Regions from separate parts of the Paenibacillus praedii genome, predicted to be linked through region 2. Evidence: riboswitches for the same ligand, from Rfam matches in the RefSeq annotation. Region 2 holds a riboswitch; each other region holds the start of a gene.
The links. Region 2 has a riboswitch for thiamine pyrophosphate ahead of thiC (phosphomethylpyrimidine synthase ThiC). Riboswitches for the same ligand answer to the same signal wherever they lie in the genome.

Region 1 (5,677 bases), on a different contig from region 2:
GCTTGATTCCAAGCAGCGCGAATATATCATTGGGAATGCTGGGCATCCGTGCGGATCTGGAACTTCCTGAGCAAATGAGAGATTCACGCCTAGCAGATAGAAACCGCCCTGTTCTAGTCACTTGCGGAGCCGGTGGACAGGCTGCGCTTGGAGCTTATCTTTTACAACAAATGGGCTTTACAGACGTAGCATACATAGACGGAGGAACCACAGCGTGGAAGGCTGCCGGTTTTGAGGTTGAATAATTAGATCTAAATGGCTATGTAAAAAGGTCAGTCTGCTGATGCAAACTGACCTTTTATAGTTCTATTGTAAAAGCGCAGCACAACCTGTTTTATGACCTTTAGGTTCAGCTTCTAATGTACAAAATACATTAGAAGCAAAAAAGAAGTGCTCTAATCATAGGCCTACGTTATGATTTGTTTTTGAACTGATGAAATTTCACAAGCATATCTGATACAGCATCGATAGTAAGCGGTTTGCTCATGTAATTATCCATACCTTCTGCTAAATATCTTTCTCGATCTCCTTTTAATGCATTCGCCGTAACTGCGATAATATAAGGGCATCCCTCTGGCTTTAATGTTTCTCTTATCACTTTTGTCGCTTCAACACCACTCATCTCAGGCATTTGAATGTCCATAAAGATCATATCATACGTTTCGTATGCAACGGTTTGAATTACTTCTTTTCCGTTCGCGGCAATGCTTGCATCGTAACCAAGCTTCTTGAGCATTTTTTGTAACACCAGCTGATTGATTCGATTATCTTCAGCAATTAGAATTTTTAGAGACTTCGTTTCTCCTTGATTTCCTTCATCTGAAGCATCCTCTCGGACGGCATCTCGCTGTATTTCTTGCCAAAAATTGGCTGTGAATACGAAAACTGCCCCTGGTCCATCCGCAGGCTCAACCCATATATTTCCTCCCATGAGTTCTATGAGCCTTTTGCTGATGGCTAAGCCTAACCCGGTTCCTTCTACATTTCGCGTCATAAAATGCTCTGCCTGATAGAAGGGTTCAAATAAATGCTGGCGCTGTTCTTGGGGAATGCCGATCCCGGTATCTTTTATTGTAAACTGAATTTGCACCTGGTTATGGTCACAAATCTTATTTTGCACGGAAATGGCAACACTGCCGCTATACGTGAACTTAATCGCATTCCCTATCACATTAATAAGCACTTGTCTTAACCGATTAGAGTCCCCGGTCACATGCTGGGGAACTTCAGGACTAACCGTTACGGTCATTTCTAATTTTTTTTCCCGTACCTTGGGCGATAAGAGTTCAATCGTTTCTGTAATACAGTCCCTCATATTAAAAGGTTCTTCATTTAACGCTGTCTTGCCAGATTCAATCTTGGAAATGTCCAAAATGTCATTTATAAGGGTAAGCAGCTTATCTCCGCTTTTTTTGATAATATCTGCATATTCTTTTTGTTGTTCGTCCAATTCTGTCGTTTCCAGAAGCAAGTCTGTCATGCCAATGACCCCGTTCATCGGGGTTCGAATTTCATGACTCATCATAGCTAAAAATGCACTTTTTGTTTGGTTCATCCTCTCTGCCGTTTCCTTCTCAATCAATAGCTTCTTTTGCTCCGTAATATCCTTAGCAATAATATAATAACCGACTGATTGCTTATTAATAATGATGGGCGCTATCGTAGTTAACACCTCAACCTGATGACCATCTTTATGATTAATTTTATCAATATTTCTTTCAATAGCCGCAAGGTCCCTAGTATCCGAACGTAATTTGCTGAGATTGTCCACACCTATAAATGTTGAAATGCTCAAACTAACCATCTCTTTAACACGATAACCCGTCAGCTGTTCTGCGACTGGATTAGTGTTAATAATATTGCCTTCCAAATCAAGCGAGATGATTGCATCATGGTTGTACTTTTTTAACGATGTATATCGTTCAATGCTTTCTTCCAGTTTCAATTCTGCTTTTTTTCGTTCCGTTATTTCTTGCGTAGTTCCAATCACCTTCACAGGTGTTCCTATTTCGTCAAATTTTACCGACAAGCGTATATGTAAATACTTAACCGATTCATCAGGCTGTAAATTACGAAATTCAAAATCAAATGCATTCCCTTTCATGGCTTGTGCAAAGCAATCTAAATAGCGCTGCTGATCCTCTGGATGAATTAGATGGATGAGCTCGTCATTAGAGATGAGGTTTTTTTTGTCTAAACTGAATATTTTATAGCATTGATCAGATAATGTTACTTTATTTTGGAGGATATCCCATTCCCAGCTGCCAAGCGACGCAATTTGCTGTGCCTCGGCAAGATTATCCTCATAATTCTTTCGCTCCGTAATATCTCGCGCTATACCCAATACTTTCTGTACGTTGCCATGTTCATCTCTGATCGTTTTAATCGTTGTTTCAAACCAGATGTAGTTGCCATTTTTGTGACGCACACGACAAGAAAACAAATCATTGTCCGCATACGTTGTAGCTTGCATCACTTTCAAGTCATCAGGATGATAAAGCTCAAAATTAGCTTTACCGATGACCTCTTCCGGCTCATAGCCCAATAGTTCACGGATGGACGGAGAAACATAACGAGTTACGCCATCAGGGGTGATGTAGGTGATAAGATCTAATACATTTTCGGAAATAAGCTTAAATAATTCCCTGTATTCAAGCAATTCAAGCTCAGCATTTTTTTTTTCAGAAATATCAACAATATGAGTTAAAAAATACAAAGGGGCTCCTAACGTTTCATCACGAACTAGAGCAACATGTATACCCGTCCAAACCATATTGCCATTTTTTTGTATGTATCGTTTTTCCATCTCATAAAACGAGGAACCGCCATCCAACGCTTCTTTTCTGAGATCATTATTTTTTTCTAACTCGTCGGGGTGAGAAATGTCCCTAAACGTCAAACGCTTTAATTCCTCTTCTGTATACCCTAATATTTTACAAGCCATAGGATTAACCTTTATCCAACTTCCATCAATCGATACCAAGGCAATCCCAATTGGGGCGCGTGTGTATAACTGTTCAAAGAACGTATGATGATCGATCTGTAATTTGTCCAAATAAAGTCCCCCCCATCGCGAATATACCATTTACTCACAAAAAAATTCCTAATTATTAGTATACTATTTAAAAGTACAAAAGAAAGTTTTATATTTGATAGTATATCCCCCAGCAGACGTTGGATGGCATTCCCACTTTGCTTCCTGTCTTAATCCTCGTACATGTTCTCCTCGTCCGCAATGCTTTGAATATCCTCAGAGCTGATACTGATGTACGTGTAGCCCTCCGCCTGCTGCTTCTTCAGCGCTTTTTCCTTGAAAAACCGCGGACTGCCTTCACCTGCGTCTTCATCGTAAACGAGCAGGATGCCATCCGTTTTCCGGAACAACAGCTCGTCCCGCGCTGTGAACTGCCAGATGCCGCTGTACGGCTGATTGCTGACCGCCGCGTAATAATCGACTCCTTTTAACACCTGCTGGTAAAACTCCTTCTTATCGTCCTTCCATTTCTCTTCCGGATTGCTGTATGCGGACAGGATCGAGAGCCTCAACTGAGGATAGATCTCCTTGAGCGAAATGACGACCTCGCATGCCCAGAGATCAACACCGTATTGGCCGGGAGTGATGACCCATTCCAGTCCGTCTTCGATAAGCGGGACAAGCTTGGCCGTTAATATTTTTTTGATATAAACGATTCCCTCATGCTTCTGGCTAAAAATATTAAGCTCATGCGCGCGATAACCGGTAACGAGCAAGTTTTTCATGCGTTCAACGCCTTTTCGGATAATTATGGTTTACATCTCTCCAGTGTATGCTATAGTAGAAAAAAAACAAATTGAATATCGAATTTAATTCACTAGGGGAGTCTACCGACTGAGACGGAGCGCATGCTCCGGACCCTTGGAACCTGATCTGGATCATTCCAGCGGAGGGAAGTGGAGCAGACACTTTCATACATGCGCGCATGCGTTTTTGAAAATAATGACCGCTCGTTTCCTTTTGGAGACGGGCGGCTTTTTTTATAGAAGCTGACGCTAATTTGTAGAGACATAAACGGAGGAGAACATCCATGGCGACTCTAATCCATACAAACGAAAATGTTGAAACTGCACATAAAGCATTGACAATAGCCGGCTCGGACAGCGGCGGCGGCGCAGGTATTCAAGCGGATCTGAAAACATTCCAGGAGCTTGGCGCATATGGCATGTCCGTCATAACCGCTGTCACTGCGCAAAACACGCTAGGCGTGCAAGGTGTATATCCGATGGAGGCTGAGGCGGTCAGCATGCAGCTAGATTCGATTGGCGAGGACCTGACGCCTAATGCAGTCAAGACAGGAATGCTGTACAGCGCTGAAATCATTCAATTGATCGCGGACAAAATAGCCTTATATCAGTGGAGAAATCTGGTGATCGACCCCGTCATGGTCGCCAAAGGCGGCTCTCCTCTTCTTCAGCAGACTGCTATTCAATCACTAATAAAGCATTTGGTGCCGCTCGCGCTAGTCACAACTCCTAATATCCCGGAGGCCGAGCTGCTTACGAGAATGGCAATCCGCACACTAAGCGACCGAGAGGAAGCGGCAAAGCAAATGATTCAAATGGGCTCGCGATATGTCGTCATCAAAGGCGGACACGATACGGGCAGCCGGCTCGTCGATCTTGTGTATGACGGCGATCGCTTCACTTATATGGAGAGCGATCGTATCGATACCCGCCATACTCATGGCACCGGCTGCACCTACTCAGCCGCTCTAACAGCCGGGCTGGCAGCCGGCAAAACCGTAACGGAAGCAATTGAAACCGCAAAAAGCTTCATTCAAGCGGCGATCGAGGATCAGCTCGGCATTGGCGGCGGACATGGACCGACGAATCATTTCGCTTATCGTCGAATTCGCGTCTGATGGCTCAAAAAAAAAAAGAGCACTTGAGCTGCCGATTGCGGCATCGTTCAAGTGCTCTTTCAAATGCTAGCGATTGTCGACCTTCTCTGGGTAAAGATCGTGGTTCATGAGACGGTGCTCCGCCATCGACTCATATTTAGTGCCGGGTTGACCCCAGTTGCAGTAGGGATCGATGGAAATGCCGCCGCGCGGCGTGAACTTGCCCCAAACCTCGATGTAACGGGGATTCATGAGCGCGATGAGATCATTCATAATGATATTCATACAGTCCTCATGAAAATCGCCGTGATTACGGAAGCTGAACAAGTACAGCTTGAGCGACTTGCTTTCGACCATTTTGCGGTCGGGGATGTAAGAGATATAGATGGTCGCAAAATCCGGCTGCCCCGTCATCGGACAAAGACTCGTAAATTCCGGACAGTTAAATTTAACGAAATAATCCCGATTCGGATGCTTATTATCAAACGCCTCCAGCACGGACGGCGTGTAATTGAATAAATATGAGGTTCCTTGGTTGCCGAGCAGCGTTATGCCGCTCAGCTCTTCCTTGCTTCTGCCTTCCATGGTAGCTTCCGCCCTTCTTGTTTTATAGGTGTTAAACGCCCTTCTTATTGCCCCATACCCATGTATGAAGCTGAGGCAGCACATGCACCCGCTTCAAATCCGGATCAGGCATGACGCGCTCGATCAGCCACTCATAGCGCTCCAGCAGGTACGGAAGCATACGGTTCGGCTCCGTTTCCTGCAGATTGGCGTTGCCTGCCTGCACGTAGAATGGA
Region 2 (5,677 bases):
CGCGGCATTCGCTCCCAAATTAATTCGAATGTAACCCTTCCTTACAGCAGGTATGAGCTGCTGGCACCGCATCTGGACGTAATGCATATATCCTTCAACTATACGTCGGCCGAGCAATTCCATCAAATCGGCTTTGCTAAGGCTGGTCATGCGGTATCGCTGGAAGCAGCGACTAAGCTTTACGAGCGAATGATCGACAATGCGCGGCGCTTAAGCGAGACGGGTGTGCTAGTGTCGGCGGAATCAATGATCAATTATAGAACCTATGACAAAATTGAAGAGATTCATCAGTTGATTGTGGAAATGGGCTGCAAGCGGCATGAGGTGCATCCGATGTATCCAAGCTCCTTCGCCAAGGATTTACCCGTACTATCGCGTGAGCAAATGCTGGAAGCGATCGAGCGTTTGCTGAATGCAAGAGATCAATCGATTTGGATGCTGTTCGGAACATTGCCTTTCTATCAATGCAGCGATCATTCCAACGAGCGGAAGCTGCTTACTAGACTGGCTAACGAGCCAAATGTAACAGTCCGCAATGATCCGGATGGGCGGAATAGATTGAATGTCAATTTATTTACTGGCGATGTGTTCGTAACCGACTTCTCGGATGTGCCGGCCTTCGGCAATATCGGATCTGCGAAGCTGGATGATCTATTTGACAAATGGCTTGACCATGACCTTGCGCGCAGCGTTAATTGTCATTGTCCGGCGGCAGCCTGCTGCGGCCCGAACCTGCTAGTTAAGGATATGTACTACAAGGAAACGGACTTCCACAAAAGAAGCGCCATCATAGATTAGCTTTCAGCGATTTACAAGGCTTATTCCATACAGCAAGCGCATATAGAATTAAGAGGAGGGGAAGCTAGTGTCTATCAAAACTGTTGTATTTATCGGGCTTGGTTTGCTGCTGCTCTATTTATTATTTACGGTAGGAGCGCCCTTCCTGCTGGCGCTTGTCGTTGCTATCTTTCTAGAGCCTCTTAATCAGCTGTTTATGCAAAAATTTAAAATGAATAGGCTGGCAGCAGCAACCGTTTCGAGCAGTATTTTTACGGTCATTCTCATTGGTCTGATCGCACTACTTGGTGTAAAGGTTGTCGCCGAGCTTATCGCCTTCTTCAAGAGGGTTCCTAATTATTTCGAGGATGCGAACGGCATCGTTGACGATCTTATGCTGCAAGCGCAATCGCTTTATCAAAACTTTTCTCCCGAGGCAGTCGATACGATTGAAGGCTGGCTAGTTGGTTTAACGAACACGTTGACGAGAATGGTCGGCTCCTTATCCGACTCCGTCATCGGCTTCGCAACAAGCATCCCTGCCATGTTCATTTTCTTTATCGTATTTTTGGTCGCTGTATACATGATGAGCTTCAGTCTGAATACAATGAAGACTACTGTACTGTCGCTGTTTGACGAGAAGTCGCATCCTCAGGTAAATGACGTGCTGAATAATTTGCGCAAATCGATATTTGGCTTCCTTCGTTCTCAATTCATCCTAAGCGCGCTTACCTACATCATCTCCTTAATTGGTCTCCTGGTGCTTCATGTGAAATACCCATTAGCGATTGCTCTGCTCATTGTTATCGTAGATATTATGCCGATTCTTGGAACAGGCTCGGTACTTGTACCTTGGGCATCCTATCTGATATTTACGGGAGATATTTATACAGGCGTCGGTTTGATTGTGCTGTTTCTCGTCATCACTGTATTCCGCCGGATTATAGAACCGAAAATTCTCGGAGATGCTGTAGGCATTGGCTCCTTGTCCGCTCTCATTAGCCTCTATGTCGGCTTTAAGCTCGTAGGCGTAATAGGCGTATTCATTGGTCCCCTTGTTGTTATTATTTATATGGCTGCACGCAGGGCTGGCTTATTCCAAATGAAAATCAAGCTATAGCAGAACTGCTGAGAGCGGGTAGAGCAAGTCTTTACATGGCGGCATACGGCTGATCGATGGATAAAGCCGATGAAGGTGAACGGCTTGCAGCAGGCAGCTTTTTCGCAGCTTCTTAGATATTGAGGGTTGACACCTTTCTTGCATTAACGTTATAGTCAAACAAGGAAATCCACTAGGGGCGCCGTCTTGGCTGAGATAAAGCGTTATGCTTTGGTCCCTTTGAACCTGATCTGGGTTATGCCAGCGTAGGAAAGTGGGATTGTGCGTTTATGCATTTGCGCGAAGGGACTCCTGCCTCATTCAGCCGAAGCTTCAGTTTGAGCAAGGATGGGAACGGAAACTAATCGATCGGTTAATTAACCTGATCTGAGAACCGCGCATGACGACACATTTCAACCGCTCCTTCGCTGGGGCGGTTTTTTTGTTGCGATTTAGCACCGATTTTAGTAAGGTGGTGCTCCTCTGCGATGACGACTGTCCCGGCAAAAGAAGCACTGCTTGCTATTGAGCAAGCGAGGGCCGCGGTGCAACAAACTTTCTTATATGCTTGCGTACGCCTCCAGGAGGAATTCTGACTATTCCATTTAGGAGGTTTTTTTGATGTCAATTTTAACAACTCCGCTGCCGGGCAGCAGAAAAGTGTATGTAACTGGCTCGAAGGACAGCATCCGTGTGCCGATGAGAGAAATCGCGCTTGAGGCGAGTTCGGGAAGAAATGGAGAAGAGCTGCCAAACGAACCAATCCGGGTATATGACGCAAGCGGTCCCTATACAGACGAAAGCTATGAATCAGATGTGAGACGGGGCTTGCCGACCTTCCGCAATGAATGGTTGATGGAGCGCGGCGACGTTGAGCATTATGATGGACGTGCAGTGAAGCCTGAGGATAACGGTTTCTTATCCGAGGAGAGGGCTGAGCAGCGGGGAGCGGAGCTGTTTCCTGGATTAACTAGACAGCCCCTTCGTGCAAAGGCTGGACATAATGTGACCCAGCTGCACTATGCGCGCAAAGGGATCATAACGCCGGAGATGGAGTATATTGCGATTCGAGAAGGCATGGAGGCTGAATTCGTACGCAGCGAGGTGGCGGCGGGACGCGCCATTATTCCGTCGAACATCAACCATCCGGAGAGCGAGCCGATGATTATCGGGCGGTATTTCCATGTGAAAATTAATGCGAATATCGGTAACTCTGCTGTTGCTTCTTCGATTGAAGAGGAAGTGGAGAAAATGACGTGGGCGACCCGTTGGGGCGCGGATACGATTATGGATTTATCCACAGGCAAAAACATCCACACGACGCGCGAGTGGATTGTCCGCAATTCACCGGTGCCTGTGGGTACCGTGCCGATTTATCAGGCGCTTGAGAAGGTTAACGGCAATGCCGAGGATTTGAGCTGGGAGGTATTCCGCGATACTTTGATCGAGCAGGCGGAGCAGGGAGTCGATTATTTCACCATTCATGCAGGCGTGCTGCTGCGTTATATACCATTGACAGCAAAGCGGGTGACGGGTATCGTGTCGCGGGGCGGATCGATTATGGCGGCATGGTGTCTTGCCCATCACAAGGAAAATTTCTTGTACACGCACTTTGAAGAGATTTGTGAAATTATGAAGGCTTATGATGTATCCTTCTCGCTGGGTGACGGCTTGCGTCCAGGCTCGATTGCCGATGCAAATGATGATGCCCAATTCGCTGAGCTGGATACGCTGGGCGAGTTGACGAAAATTGCATGGAAGCATGATGTACAGGTCATGATTGAAGGTCCGGGACACGTTCCGATGCATCTCATCAAAGAAAACATGGATCGCCAGCTAGCGGTATGCGATGAAGCTCCGTTCTATACGCTGGGCCCTCTAACGACTGACATTGCGCCTGGCTACGATCATATTACGTCAGCTATTGGGGCGGCGATGATCGGCTGGTTCGGTACGGCTATGCTTTGCTATGTAACGCCGAAGGAGCATCTCGGACTGCCGAACAAGGAGGACGTGAAGGAAGGGGTTATCACTTACAAAATCGCGGCGCATGCAGCTGATTTGGCCAAAGGGCATCCCCGCGCGAAGCTGCGCGACGACGCATTATCGAAAGCGCGGTTCGAATTCCGTTGGCGCGATCAGTTCCACCTCTCTCTTGATCCTGAGCGCGCGATGTCTTATCACGATGAGACGCTGCCAGCGGAAGCGGCGAAGTCGGCGCATTTCTGCTCGATGTGCGGTCCTAAGTTTTGCAGTATGAGAATCACCCAAGATATTAGGGAGTATGCGGCGCAGAACGGTATGGAGACCAATGAAGCGATTGAGGCCGGCATGAAGGAGAAGTCCGAAGCGTTCAAAGCAGCAGGGAGTGCGATATATGGCTGATGCGGTCGACTTGGTTTGGTCTGATCGTTATTCCAGACAAACCCGATTTGCACAGATCGGCGAAGCAGGCCAGCGAAAGCTGGCCGATTCCTGTGTGCTCATTGTCGGCGTTGGCGCACTGGGTGCTTCGCTTGCGCAGCATATGGTTCGAGCGGGTGTCGGAGAGGTAAGGCTGGTGGATCGGGATTTCGTCGAACCAAGCAATCTGCAGCGGCAAATGCTGTTTAATGAAGCTGATGCGCTGGAGATGCTGCCGAAGGCAATCGCGGCGGCAAATAAGCTTCGTCTTGTAAACAGCGAGGTCCATATTTCCGCTTCGGTGACAGATGTGAACGCTACGAATATAAGTGCGCTTATAGCGGGTGTGCATGTGGTTCTTGACGGCACGGATAATGCGGCCACCAGACTGCTGATAAGCGATGCATGCTTCAGCAGGAACATTCCATTTATTTATGGAGGCGTGGCTGGTGCGCAAGGGATGAACGCTTCACTGGTGCCTGGGCAGACGGCTTGTCTTCGCTGCATGCTCGGAGGATCGGAAGAAGAGGGAGAAATCGACACCTGCGATACGGTTGGCGTACTCGCTCCTGCTGTTGAGTTTATTGCCTCGCTGCAGGCTGCCGAAGCGATGAAGTGGCTTACCGGCAATGCTGCCGCAATGCGACAAACTTGGGTTAGAGTAGATTTGTGGACTTTTCAGCTGCGGGAATCGATTCTTCCTTCAGGACGTGAGGAATGTCCGTATTGCGGCCAGAAGCGTACTGGAATCAATCCATCTCCTCTGCTTAGAGACGGCGAGTCTCGAGAGAAGACCATCAGCTCTGCAGTGCTTTGCGGACGAGATACGGTACAGGTGACGCTGGAGCATCCGCTGCCGCTTGAAGAAATGGAGAAATGGCTGGTGGAGCAGGGCTATCCGCTAGCCGTTAACCGTTACCTTGTGCGAGCGAAGCTCCCGAGCGGGGAACAATTGGTTCTATTTCCTGATGGACGGGTGCTTGTTCAAGGGACGTCAGATTCGGAGCGGGCTGTTCGGCTTTGCAAGGCTCATTTGCTGGAGCGCAAGCTCATGATTTAAGGCGACAGAGAGGTGTGATGAAAGATGAGCAGGGCATCATGGAAGGATTTTCGCTTGTATGTCATTACGGCGGAGTCCAATCATCCCGGTAAAGCAATAGTGGATGTGATGGAGCAAACGCTTATAGGCGGGGCACAGATCTTACAGCTGCGCAATAAGACGGGTAGTCGTGAGCAGGTGCTGGAGCAAGCGAAAGCGCTGCGTGCTCTCACGCGCAAGTACAATGTACCGTTCATCATAAATGATTATCCGGATATTGTGCTTGAAGTGGATGCGGACGGCGTGCATCTTGGCCAAGACGATCTGCCGATAGCCGAGGCGAGACGGCTGTTAGGTCC
Region 3 (5,677 bases), on a different contig from region 2:
AATGATTTTCTAAGTCTAGGCCAACGTCATGGAACATCGGTTACCATAGCAAACACCCAAGCACACAGGCGAAATCATGCATAACTTACAGAGTATCCACTACTTCAGGAGGTGCATGAGAATATGTCAGGATTAGTTGGAGGAGCATTCAATAACACAGGAATGATTTTGGTTCTTTTCATTTTATTAGTAATTATCGCTTGCAGCTGCATGAGCGGCATCGGCCCGGTTTGCGGAAAGGGCTGTTAATTCAACGTCTACGGCTTGCTTCATTCATGTATAAATGTGCAGTACTTATATTACAGACCCCATCCCTGGGTCTTTTTTTTGTTAAACTCTGAATATTTATACATAATACTAAATTACTTATTTTTGCCAATATCGGCTTGATCATCGAGGCTAGGCGTATATCACCTTCTAATTACCTCCCTGCCAAACACCCAAGCATATTAAAAATCCATGCATAACATACAGAGTAGTCTAGACGTAAGGAGGTGGGATGAACAATGTCCGGTTACGTTGGTGGTGCTTTTAACAACACTGGAACTATTCTGGTGCTCTTCATTTTATTGGTGATCATTGCTTGCAGCTGCATGGCTTGCAGATACTAAACTAGACCTAATACGCAATGCATACCAGCAGCGTACTCAAGTTACAAGGAGGTGTATTGGCGAATGTCTGGATATGTTGGCGGTGTTTTTAATAACAACCTGGGCGTCATTTTGGTGCTTTTCATCCTATTGGTGATTATAGCTTGCAGCTGCATGGGCAGAGTCTACTAAATAAGTGAGACGCAAGCTCCATCGTATTTAAGCTGCTATCATTCTTTAATAAAACCTCTCCCAATAAAAGGCCCACTCTGTGGGCCTTTTGCGACTCTTGCTAGTGATTGTCTTATATTAAGCTCCTGATTTAATCTCCGTCATTTCCCTCCTATTAACACGCAACAAGGTTGGCGCAACCATCTTATCGGATCTCCCGCTCGTTTAATTTTTAATTTGACTTACTTATCGGCCTTCATGGTCAGACTCAAATTAAGTTTGTTATCGGAGGGGTCTCGAAAATCCCAAATCGTCGGATTCAATTCTCCCCTACTCATGGTGTTATTCTACTTTTCAACAATCCGACAAAGATTTTTAAGGTACGGTTAAGGTTTGGTTTGTATAATAAGAGACATCAACCCCACCGTTGATTTATAGATCTAGGACAGTTGCCCACAGCGATGTGGGCGATTTTTTTTGAAACCAGATAGGCTTTAAAACGTTATAACTGAATATACATGCAAGTAGCAGAGGCTTACGAAGTGGTTTTGCGGGCGCAAAACCTGAAGGAGGCGATTCCGTGGAAACATTCGGCAGAGGATGTCTGTACATCATTGTCGGCGTCATAGCCGTGATGGCGCTAGCCTTTATTGTTGGAGGCACGATTACGATTCCGTGGTTCATCCTCATTCCCTTGATCATACTCGCATTCTGGGCCGCATCTAAGAAAAGTAAGTGAACGGATAGTCCCGCGCTATAATATGAAAACCGACACCTTGCCAGATGAGGCGGAATGTCGGTTTTTCTTTTGGCATCTATACACCGTCAAAATTCAGCCTTACACTTCTCCTTCACTGTTGCAGCTAAACCCGCTCCGCCAGCAGCACGACCTTTGCCGCATAACTATACGCCATAAAATCGCTTCGTATTCGCAAGCAATGCTTCCGCAATCTGCTCTGCAGGCCGCTCCTTAATGCGTGCAATATGCTGTGCAGCATCAGCAGCCATAGTCGGCCGAGTCTGCTTCCCGGTATAAGGGCCTTCGAACGGCCACGGGCCGTCGGTCTCCACCATCATAAGCTCTAGCGGATATTGCTTCACAAGCTGCTGTATCTCTTCTTCATACGCCACATCCGGTGTAATTGAAATCATATAACCGCTTGCTGCCATTCTCCGCACTGCAGCCTGGCTGCCCTTAAACCAATGGAAGTGTGCCCTCCGGACGCCATGCCTCTCCAAAATATCGCAGGCCTTGTCCGCATCCTCGTACACCGCATGCAGCACGATCGGACGATCCAGCTCTGTCGCCAGTGCGGCGAATCGGGCTAACAGCTCTAAATAAGCAGCTTCATCGAAAGCAATACCCGCTGACTCTGATGCTGTCCTTGTGTAATACGGCAGGCCAACCTCGCCGATCGCGAACGGCTCCCCTGCTTCATGCCGCATACGAATCCATCCAAACAGTTCATCGAGCTCCGCACCAGTGTGAATCGGCTGCTCCGGATGAAAACCGTAGGCCGGATGCACCCTTCCAGGATGCCGGATGGCAAGCTCTCGGTTCAGGATAGAGGAGGCCAGATGCATAGACACCGCTACTACGGCAGCAGCGCCTTCCGCAAAAGCCTCTTCCAGCAAGCCGTCTAGCTCCGCTTCCTCATATAAGTCGACATGAATATGCGCATCTATAAAAGAAAACGTATGCTTCTCTCCGTTCATGGGCATCACACGCTCTCCTTCATACCGACTTTAAGCAGCTCGTAAATACGCTGCTTCAGCTCATTAAATCGCGGATCGCTCCACAGCGCTTCGCTGCGCGGCCGCGTGAATGGAATCTCATATTCCTCCAGAACAACAGCAGGCGAAGCGGACAGCACAACAATCCGATCTGATAAAAACAATGCCTCCTCAATACTGTGCGTCACGAGCAGCACCGATCTGCGGTTTTCCTCCCAAATCGACATCAGCCACTGCTGCATTTGCAGTCTCGTCTAGGCGTCCAATGCCCCGAACGGCTCGTCCAGCAGCATTAATCGCTTGGGAGCAAGCAGCGGGTCTCCTTAAGAAGGAGACCCGCTGCAGCATCCCGCCGGACAGCACATGCGGATAGGCATCCGCATATTCATGAAGACCGATTCGCTCCGCAGCCTGCCAGCGCCAATACGAATACGAGCATAGCTCCAACGATTCTCCACGACGCTTGTCCTGCTTTTTTCTGATTCATGATGTGTGTTGCTCTCTTCGCTTGCTCTATTTTTTATAAAAGGTGACGAGCCTTCTTACGTGTCCGGTTCATGGAAATATAAAAAAAAAGCGTCCTCCCAATCCGGAGGACACCGTCAATTTGGCTGTGCAGCTGTTCCCTTCAGCATCGGCCGGATCAATCTAATCGAGCCTGCTGCATAAACAGAGCGTCTGTCCCTACGCTGGCATTACCCAGATCAGGTTTAAAGGGTCGGAATTATAAAGAAAATCCCCTCTCAGCCGGCCTAACCAGCTCCCCGGAACATATTTAGTTTCGTCAACATGTCAATTGTAAAGCAAAACCCGACCAAAATGCTAGTCTTTTTCTGAAAACCATTTTCAAAGATCACCTGCTTGAACCTTATAAGACTGCTTATACTTCTTGCGTACGCCCACCATCAGCATAAGCATCGGCAGCGCAACCTGGAATAACGGAACAATTTTGAGCGTAATATCTAAGCCAATCCAAATATGATACGTATAATTCGGCTCAAAAAAGGATGATACATAAATGACAATGCCGACCGGCATGACAGAGTAACGATGCGCTATGCCTGTTATGGCTTTGAAGGTGAGTACCGACGCCATATAGAACGCGGTCATTTTCACATACAGCCCAATGAACAAGAGCAGTGTAACAATAGCATCAATCCGCTCCAAGAAATTAGCAAGCCTAATGAGCTGTACCACCTCCAGCAGAGGGAGTGTCGACAGCTTTGACAGCTCCGGTCCAAGCACGCTCATGATGAGCGCATTCATCATAACCAAGAAGAGCGACACGGCGATCTGCGACCAATATGATATGCGTCCAATCGCTTTTTTTTCATTAACGTACTTCCAGAACACGAGCATGATCACCATCTGCCCGAAAGGGAAAGATAGCAGACTAGGAAAAGCTGCCTGTATGACGGGGATTGACCCATACTCTAGGACTGGCAGCAGCTGTTGAATATTCGGCAGTCTTGCAATAAACAGCAGCAAAATAATAATGAAGTAGCTAAACGCCGCAATCGGAAAGAGCAGCTGGACGACACGAATAAATACCTCCACCCCTTTGCTTACGCAATAGGCGGATACGCCTAAAATCATCAGCATCACAATCCACTTCGGCGTAAGTGTCAGGAGCGCCACTGCCGTCAGCTCGCCGACATCCCTCACATTGCGCATGGATTCATACGCGAACCAGACGGCATAAATGAGTCCAACGGCACTGCCGATCCATTTGCCAAAATGCATTATAAAAAGCTCGGCTAACCCTGCCCCCGGCGCACGCTTCTGAATATGAACGTAAATGACGGTGAGCAGCAAACCTGCCGCTGCCGCAAGGGACATGGCTAGCCACGCATCCTGCTTCGCCTTCATTCCGAGCTCGAACAAAGGAGTGCTGCCTATAAGGAAAATAATAATCAGAATGGACAGCTGGTTTTTGCCGATTTGCTGCATACCGTCTCCTTTCCGGCTACGAGCGCGCCTTCTCCTGCGCCTTTTTGAAGCCGCTGCCGCTCATGCCTGTTGCATGAAGCTTAACCTCCACCGTGATCTTTACTTCCATTTGCGAGAATAGCTGCGGCCAATCATCCTCCATCTTATGCCACAGCTTTGGATATTTATTGTGGATAACGTTGCCGAAGCCGACGACATCCGCCCGATGCTTGCGAACAGCCTCCCATCCGAGCGCCATCCCAGCTTGTATTTCCTTCTCGATTTTACCTTCTATCTTTTCCACCTCTTGCGGCTTGGACAGGTCGCCATCGCAATTGTACTCAAGCAGCTGCCCTTTCGCCATCGTGTGGACATACATCGTCCACTTGTCGCCTGATCGCTCAGGCCGAAGCTTGGTTTTTGCGCTGATGATGCGTATAGAGGACTCCTTAAGCTTGTTCTCATCGCGCTCGCAAGCAAATGAGACCGTTGTCCGTTTGATATGATCCGCCAGCCACATCACCCCTTGACTCTCATTCCTTGTTATCCAGCCTACCAGCTTATCCTTCTGAATTAATCCCAAATCGTGAAGCCTCACCTTCGAAGGCGTATTCGTCCGGTTCAGTTTATCCCCATGGTCCATGCTTTCGGTAGTACCGCCAACAGTGAGACTCGGAACGCCTGTCGCTTGCGACGCGCCCAGCAAGTCCAGCACCACCTGATACATCGTCATTTGGCGAAAGGCCGAGCTGTTTTTTTCTTCGTTGGCCATCATGCGTTGGATAGCCGTACCGGGTATTTTCTCCAGCGGGATGAGCTGCTCGAGCATCCTCCGTGCGTTTCCTTTTGCCAGAAACACACCCACCGTCTCGCGTGAATCCGAATTGCGCAAATAGACGTCGAATAATTGATCCAAGCCTTTCCGGGCCGCCTCCTCACCAATAATGATGATTTGATTATGACCAAAATATAACTGCCGCGACGTCTCCTGGCTTGCCCTGCTCGTTGCCATCCGAAAGTTGTCTCCCGTTGTCGAGAAGACATTAACCGCCACCCCACCGCCGGAGGACGGGCTTTGATTGGATATCGCCTGTGGAATAACCACCTGATAAGACAATTGCCATTTCCCATTCTGCCAATCGATGCTTGAAGCCGACACAATCCCGATTTCATTCAGCTCCACTCGATTCCAGCAGCCGCTTACCAGCAGACAGCAGAGCAGCAGCATGACAAGCCTTATACGGTTCACCGTT

Region 1: it holds a riboswitch for thiamine pyrophosphate, as region 2 does, so the genes downstream of both, thiD (bifunctional hydroxymethylpyrimidine kinase/phosphomethylpyrimidine kinase) here and thiC (phosphomethylpyrimidine synthase ThiC) in region 2, are expected to answer to the same signal.
Region 3: it holds a riboswitch for thiamine pyrophosphate, as region 2 does, so the genes downstream of both, ACO9K6_RS01950 (hypothetical protein) here and thiC (phosphomethylpyrimidine synthase ThiC) in region 2, are expected to answer to the same signal.

What each region holds. Positions count from the first base shown of each region.
Region 1 is NZ_JBMWAM010000005.1:130,887-136,563, forward strand. It holds gene ACO9K6_RS06965 (rhodanese-like domain-containing protein) at 1-245, shown strand, start outside; gene ACO9K6_RS06970 (PAS domain S-box protein) at 413-3,055, opposite strand; gene ACO9K6_RS06975 (SLOG family protein) at 3,205-3,759, opposite strand; TPP riboswitch at 3,844-3,946, shown strand; gene thiD (bifunctional hydroxymethylpyrimidine kinase/phosphomethylpyrimidine kinase) at 4,065-4,898, shown strand; gene queF (preQ(1) synthase) at 4,965-5,462, opposite strand; gene queE (7-carboxy-7-deazaguanine synthase QueE) at 5,494-5,677, opposite strand, start outside.
Region 2 is NZ_JBMWAM010000025.1:30,700-36,376, forward strand. It holds gene yfkAB (radical SAM/CxCxxxxC motif protein YfkAB) at 1-798, shown strand, start outside; gene ytvI (sporulation integral membrane protein YtvI) at 866-1,897, shown strand; TPP riboswitch at 2,062-2,166, shown strand; gene thiC (phosphomethylpyrimidine synthase ThiC) at 2,498-4,261, shown strand; gene ACO9K6_RS18500 (ThiF family adenylyltransferase) at 4,254-5,339, shown strand; gene thiE (thiamine phosphate synthase) at 5,364-5,677, shown strand, end outside.
Region 3 is NZ_JBMWAM010000001.1:391,785-397,461, forward strand. It holds gene yjcZ (sporulation protein YjcZ) at 124-249, shown strand; gene ACO9K6_RS01935 (hypothetical protein) at 1,342-1,500, shown strand; gene ACO9K6_RS01940 (TatD family hydrolase) at 1,665-2,483, opposite strand; gene ACO9K6_RS01945 (hypothetical protein) at 2,483-2,692, opposite strand; gene ACO9K6_RS01950 (hypothetical protein) at 2,667-2,942, opposite strand; TPP riboswitch at 3,159-3,272, opposite strand; gene ACO9K6_RS01955 (GerAB/ArcD/ProY family transporter) at 3,342-4,445, opposite strand; gene ACO9K6_RS01960 (Ger(x)C family spore germination protein) at 4,462-5,673, opposite strand.